2 linked regions of the Embleya scabrispora genome follow. The protein of the gene in region 1 interacts with the protein of each later gene in a pairwise test. Links are inferred from orthologs where the notes say so. Each region holds a gene or a part of one and is shown in the gene's direction. Other genes may lie near its edges.

The links.
Region 2: the proteins of rplA (region 1) and thrS interact in binary tests that used the Escherichia coli proteins (3 or more experiments, as listed by UniProt). The link is inferred for Embleya scabrispora from one-to-one orthologs.

Annotation. Positions count from the first base shown.
Region 1 is NZ_MWQN01000001.1:2,596,535-2,599,568, reverse strand. Bases 161-2,881 are described here. They hold rplA (50S ribosomal protein L1), read left to right. Parts: upstream 161-1,023; coding sequence 1,024-1,740; downstream 1,741-2,881. Other genes in these bases: rplL (50S ribosomal protein L7/L12), read left to right, coding at 2,827-2,881; rplJ (50S ribosomal protein L10), read left to right, coding at 2,170-2,733; rplK (50S ribosomal protein L11), read left to right, coding at 456-890; nusG (transcription termination/antitermination protein NusG), read left to right, coding at 161-284. Also shown: more of nusG, read left to right, coding at 1-160; more of rplL, read left to right, coding at 2,882-3,034. UniProt on the Escherichia coli protein: One of the primary rRNA binding proteins, it binds very close to the 3'-end of the 23S rRNA. Forms part of the L1 stalk. It is often not seen in high-resolution crystal structures, but can be seen in cryo_EM and 3D reconstruction models.
Region 2 is NZ_MWQN01000001.1:798,935-802,160, reverse strand. The notes cover bases 313-3,225. They hold thrS (threonine--tRNA ligase), read left to right. Parts: upstream 313-735; coding sequence 736-2,715; downstream 2,716-3,225. Other genes in these bases: B4N89_RS03810 (HIT family protein), read left to right, coding at 2,816-3,225; B4N89_RS03820 (hypothetical protein), read right to left, coding at 313-453. Outside these bases: more of B4N89_RS03820, read right to left, coding at 43-312; more of B4N89_RS03810, read left to right, coding at 3,226-3,226. UniProt on the Escherichia coli protein: Catalyzes the attachment of threonine to tRNA(Thr) in a two-step reaction: L-threonine is first activated by ATP to form Thr-AMP and then transferred to the acceptor end of tRNA(Thr). The rate-limiting step is amino acid activation in the presence of tRNA.

The DNA of each region.
Region 1 (3,034 bases):
CGCACGAGCCCTTCCCGCTCACCCTCGACGAGGTCGTCAAGATCCTCGCCCCCGAGGAGGAGAAGGCGACCGGCGGCGGCAGCGGCGCCAAGAGCACCACCGAGGTCAAGGTGCTCGACTTCGAGGTCGGCGACTCGGTCACCGTCATCGACGGCCCCTTCGCGACGCTGCAGGCGACGATCAACGAGATCAACGCCGACTCGCAGAAGGTCAAGGGCCTGGTGGAGATCTTCGGGCGCGAGACGCCGGTCGAGCTCTCGTTCAACCAGATCCAGAAGAACTGATACTTCCCCCTGGTGGGGCCCCGGTTCGCCGGGGCCGCATCCGGGTGGTGGACAAGGCGCCCTCACAACGGTGGTTATCGTTGAGTGGGCGCCGCACCGCGTGGCGGGCCCGAACACGTCCGCGCTCCGCGTGGTGATCGGGACGTACATCTCGTCGAAGGACCCGGAAAAATGCCTCCCAAGAAGAAGAAGCTGTCAGCGATCATCAAGCTGCAGATCAAGGCCGGCGCAGCCACGCCGGCCCCGCCGGTCGGCCCCGCGCTGGGTCAGCACGGCGTCAACATCATGGAGTTCTGCAAGGCCTACAACGCGGCGACCGAGTCGCAGCGTGGCGACATCGTCCCGGTGGAGATCTCGGTCTACGAAGACCGCTCCTTCACCTTCGTGACGAAGACGCCGCCGGCCGCGCGCCTGATCCTCAAGGCCGCCGGTGTTGAGAAGGGCTCGGGCGAGCCGCACAAGACCAAGGTCGCGAAGATCTCTCGCGAGCAGGTCCGCGGCATCGCGCAGACCAAGATGGCCGACCTGAACGCCAACGACCTCGACGCCGCCGAGAAGATCATCTCCGGCACCGCGCGTTCGATGGGCATCACGGTCGAGGGCTGATCCAGCCCCCGCAGCACTCCGGCAGTACCGAAACAGCGCGAGAAGGTGTGCGTACGCCCACCGGCTCGCGGAGTGGAAGGGTCCGCGCGACCCGCTCCCACCACAACTCCTTTCAGAATTCCAGGAGCTTTCAGTGAAGCGCAGCAAGTCCTACCGCGAGGCCGACACCAAGATCGACCACGAGCGCCTCTACTCGCCGCTCGAGGCCGTTCGTCTGGCCAAGGAGACCTCGCCCACCAAGTTCGCCGGCACCGTCGAGGTGGCCATGCGCCTGGGCGTCGACCCGCGCAAGGCCGACCAGATGGTCCGCAGCACGGTCATCCTCCCGCACGGCACCGGCAAGACCGCCCGGGTCCTGGTCTTCGCGACCGGTGACCGTGCCGAGGCTGCCAAGGCCGCCGGCGCCGACATCGTCGGCTCCGACGAGCTCATCGACGAGGTCGCCAAGGGTCGGCTCGACTTCGACGCCGTCGTCGCCACCCCGGACCTCATGGGCAAGGTCGGCCGCCTGGGCCGCGTGCTCGGCCCGCGTGGTCTGATGCCCAACCCGAAGACCGGCACGGTCACGCCCGACGTGGCGAAGGCCGTGAACGAGATCAAGGGCGGCAAGATCGAGTTCCGCGTCGACAAGCACTCGAACCTGCACTTCATCATCGGCAAGACGACGTTCGACGACGCCCAGCTCGTCGAGAACTACGCCGCCGCCCTCGAAGAGGTGCTCCGCGCGAAGCCGTCGGCCGCCAAGGGCCGCTACATCAAGAAGGTCGGCGTCTCGACCACGATGGGCCCCGGCATCCAGGTCGACCCCAACCGCACCCGCAACCTCCTGGTGGAGGAAGAGGCGGTCTGATCCGCCCCGCACGCGAACGAGGCCCGGCACCCCGCACGGTGTGCCGGGCCTCGGCACGTCCGGCCCCGCCCACGCCCGGGCGCCGGCGAAGCCCGCGCCGGCCGCCCGACGGAACCGATTTGCTCCGAACGAGTGCCGTCGCGTACCTTTACCCCAAGCCAAAGACCGTCGGTCGTTGTCGTCGTGCCGCAAGGCGGGTCGACAAACGAAGGTTCCGCATCGCGGACGGCCTGCGCAGGTGTGAACGTGAGACGTTACCCCCGATACATACGGATGCCGTGTGAATCGAGGATGTACGCCCCGTGCGCCTGCGCCGGGGCGTTTTTCGTGTGTATGGACCCCTTCCGCCCCGCGGACCGGCGAATTCATCCGGCATAGGTCGACCGCCACGGTCGACCGGCAATCGCATCGCGGAAGGAGGCCAGCCCTATGGCGAGGCCCGACAAGGCGGCCGCGGTCGCCGAGCTCACGGACCAGTTCCGTGACTCGAACGCCGCAGTGCTGACCGAGTACCGCGGGCTCACCGTCGCGCAGCTCAAGGAGCTGCGTCGTTCGCTCGGTGAGAACGCGCAGTACGCCGTGGTGAAGAACACGCTGACCAAGATCGCCGCCAACGAGGCGGGCATCGATCAGCTGGACGAGCTCCTCGAGGGCCCGTCCGCGATCGCGTTCGTCACGGGTGACCCCGTGGAGGCCGCGAAGAGCCTGCGTGACTTCGCCAAGGCGAACCCCCTTCTCGTCATCAAGGGCGGCGTCCTTGAGGGCAAGGCGCTCAGCGCCGACGAGATCAAGAAGCTCGCGGACCTTGAGTCCCGCGAGGTGCTGCTCGCCAAGCTGGCGGGTGCCATGCAGGGTTCCCTGGCCAAGGCCGCGGCGACCTTCCAGGCCCCGCTCACCCAGTTCGCCCGCACCGCGGACGCGCTCCGGGCGAAGGTCGAGCAGGGCGGTGCCGGCGAGCCGGCTCCCGCCGCCGAGGCCGAGACCGCCGAGTAGTTCGGCAGTCGCGACCCACGGTCGCCGGGGGCAGCGCCCCCGCCCATCCACACCACCCGGCACCAGCCGAATGATCAGGAAGGATCGCCGACCATGGCGCTCACCCACGAAGAGCTCATCGAAGAGTTCAAGGCCATGCCCCTCATCCAGCTCGCGGACTTCGTGAAGCTGTTCGAGGAGACCTTCGACGTCAAGGCCGCCGCCCCGGCCGCCGTCATCGCCGGCCCCGCCGGCGGCGGCGCCGCTGCCGAGGCCGTCGAGGAGCAGGACGAGTTCGACGTCATCCTCACGGGTGCCGGCG
Region 2 (3,226 bases), 1.8 Mb from region 1 along the record:
CCGGGATACGTCTGTGGACCGTGCGAGGGTGTGCCGCGCGGATCACGTACGACTGACGCAGAGCACCGTCAGATCGGGGGCGTCCTTCGCGGGCGTGGGTGCGAGCGCGATGCCGACGGCGTCCGGATCGGCCAGCCACGGCGGCAACATCGAGCACGGCGCGGGCGCGAACACCGGCGGCAGCGGCGGGACGGTGGCCGGGACACACGCGTGCGAGCGATCCCCGCAGCGTCCCGAACCGTCGCCCTTGTCGTCCGGACCGCCCACGTCCCGCTGCTCGTGCGCCGAGTGATGGAAGGGACACACCGTCGGAATGGTCGCGGTCGACGGCAGTGACTCGGCGTGGACCGGGAACGCGCTGCCCAGGAGCGCGGCGCACGCCAGCACAGCCCCGGCCAACAGCCGGATGACCGGCCGCAGCGGGACTGACAGCGAGGCCATCCGTTGCGTCACGGGCCCTATTCTCACCCGAAGGAGTGACCCTGTGGGAAGTCGGGGCTCGATCTTTCGTCGTCGCAACGGCGACGTGACGGCGACACGACTGCGCAGGTGCCTCCGCCGCCACCTCCGCCCCGACGCTTCTACGCCGGGCCGGCGCCCGCCCGGCGTGGGGAAACCGAGGCAAGGTTCCCGCTCCCGGCTCGATAGCATCGGTGTGCGAGCGAGGGCATCGGCGCAGCAGCGAGCCGAGCCGCGCCGCGCGACATCCGCCAACCACACGTCAGGAGACGAACGGTGTCCGAAGCCCGAGTGACCATCAGCCGCGACCCGGACCGGGACGAGCGGGTGGTGACCACGGGCACGACGGCCGCCGAGCTCTTCGACGGCGACCGCTCGGTGGTCGCCGCGCGCGTGGCCGGCCGACTGGTCGACCTGGCCTACGTCCTGGTCGACGGCGACGAGGTCGAGCCCGTCCTGATCGGCTCCGACGACGGCCTGAACATCCTGCGCCACTCCGCCGCGCACGTGATGGCGCAGGCCGTACAGGAGCTGTTCCCCGAGGCCAAGCTCGGCATCGGCCCGCCGATCAAGGACGGCTTCTACTACGACTTCGACGTCGAGACACCGTTCCACCCCGACGACCTCAAGCGCATCGAGAAGAAGATGCAGGAGATCGTCAAGCAGGGGCAGCGCTTCGCCCGCCGGGTCACCACCGACGAGGACGCGCGCGCGGAGCTGGCCGACGAGCCGTACAAGCTGGAGCTGATCGGCCTCAAGGGCTCCGCCGCGGAGGCCGCCGAGGGCGCGTCCGCCGAGGTCGGCGCGGGCGAGCTGACCATCTACGACAACCTGGACGCGAAGACCGGCGAGCTGTGCTGGAAGGACCTGTGCCGGGGTCCGCACCTGCCCACCACCCGGCTGATCCCCGCGTTCAAGCTGATGCGCTCGGCCGCCGCCTACTGGCGCGGCAGCGAGAAGAACAAGCAGCTCCAGCGCATCTACGGCACCGCGTGGCCGAGCAAGGACGAGCTCAAGGCCTACACGACCTTCCTCGAGGAGGCCGAGAAGCGCGACCACCGCAAGCTCGGCGCCGAGCTGGACCTGTTCTCCATCCCCGAGGAGATCGGCTCCGGCCTGGCCGTCTTCCACCCCAAGGGCGGCATCATCCGCCGCACCATGGAGGACTACTCGCGGCGCCGGCACGAGGAGGCGGGCTACCAGTTCGTCTACACGCCGCACGCCACCAAGGGCAAGCTGTTCGAGGTCTCCGGCCACCTGGACTGGTACGCCGACGGCATGTACCCGCCCATGGAGCTGGACGAGGGGCAGAACTACTACCTCAAGCCGATGAACTGCCCCATGCACAACCTGATCTACCGGGCCCGGGGCCGGTCCTACCGCGAGTTCCCGCTGCGCCTGTTCGAGTTCGGCACCGTCTACCGCTACGAGAAGTCGGGCGTGGTGCACGGGCTGACCCGCGCGCGCGGCTTCACCCAGGACGACGCGCACATCTACTGCACGCGCGACCAGATGGCGGGCGAGCTGGACTCGCTGCTGACCTTCGTGCTCAACCTGCTGCGCGACTACGGCCTCGACGACTTCTACCTGGAGCTGTCCACCAGGAACCCGGAGAAGTCGATCGGCACCGAGGAGAACTGGACCGAGGCCACCGAGACGCTGCGCCAGGCCGCGCAGAAGCAGGGTCTGGAACTGGTCGACGACCCGGGCGGCGCCGCGTTCTACGGGCCGAAGATCTCGGTCCAGGCCAGGGACGCGATCGGGCGGACCTGGCAGATGTCGACCATCCAGGTCGACTTCAACCTGCCCGAGCGCTTCGACCTGGAGTACACCGCCGCCGACGGCACGCGGCAGCAGCCGGTGATGATCCACCGTGCGCTGTTCGGCTCGATCGAGCGGTTCTTCGCGGTCCTGCTCGAGCACTACGCGGGCAAGATGCCGCCGTGGCTCGCGCCGGTCCAGGTGGTCGGCATCCCGATCACCGAGGAGCACGTGCCCTACCTGGAGGAGGTCGCGACCAAGCTCCGGGCGCAGGGCATCCGGGTCGACATCGACGACTCCGCGGACCGCATGCAGAAGAAGATCCGCAACGCGAACCGCGACAAGATCCCGTACATGCTGCTCGCGGGCGACGAGGACGTCCAAGCCGGCGCGGTGAGCTTCCGCTACCGCAACGGCGAGCAGAACAACGGCGTCCCGGTCGACGCCGCGGTGGCCGAGATCGTCAAGGCCGTCCAGGACCGCGTCCAGGTCTGACGCGACGTCGTCGACCTCGGCCCGGTGATCGCGAGGCAGTGCGATCGCCGGGCCGCGGTCGGCCCGTCACCGGGTCGTGGTCGGTGTGTGCCCACGGCATATGCTTCCTGGCATGACGAGCGAGCCCGAGATCCAGGATGGGGTTGGGGGGCCGGATGCCTTCGCCCGGCTGTGGACTCCCCATCGGATGGCGTACATCAAGGGTGAGAACAAGCCGTCGGGGCCGACGCCCGACGACGGGTGCCCGTTCTGCCGGATTCCCTCGCTGAGCGATGTCGACGGGCTCGTCGTCGCGCGGGGTGAGCAGGTCTACGCGGTGTTGAACCTGTACCCGTACAACGGCGGCCACCTGATGGTGGTGCCCTACCGGCACGTCGCCGACTACACCGACCTCGACGACGCCGAGACGATAGAGCTCGCCCGGTTCACCAAGTCGGCGATGAGCACGCTGCGCAAGGTCTCCGGGGCGCAGGGCTTCAACATCGGGATGAACCAGGGCCACGTCGCCGGG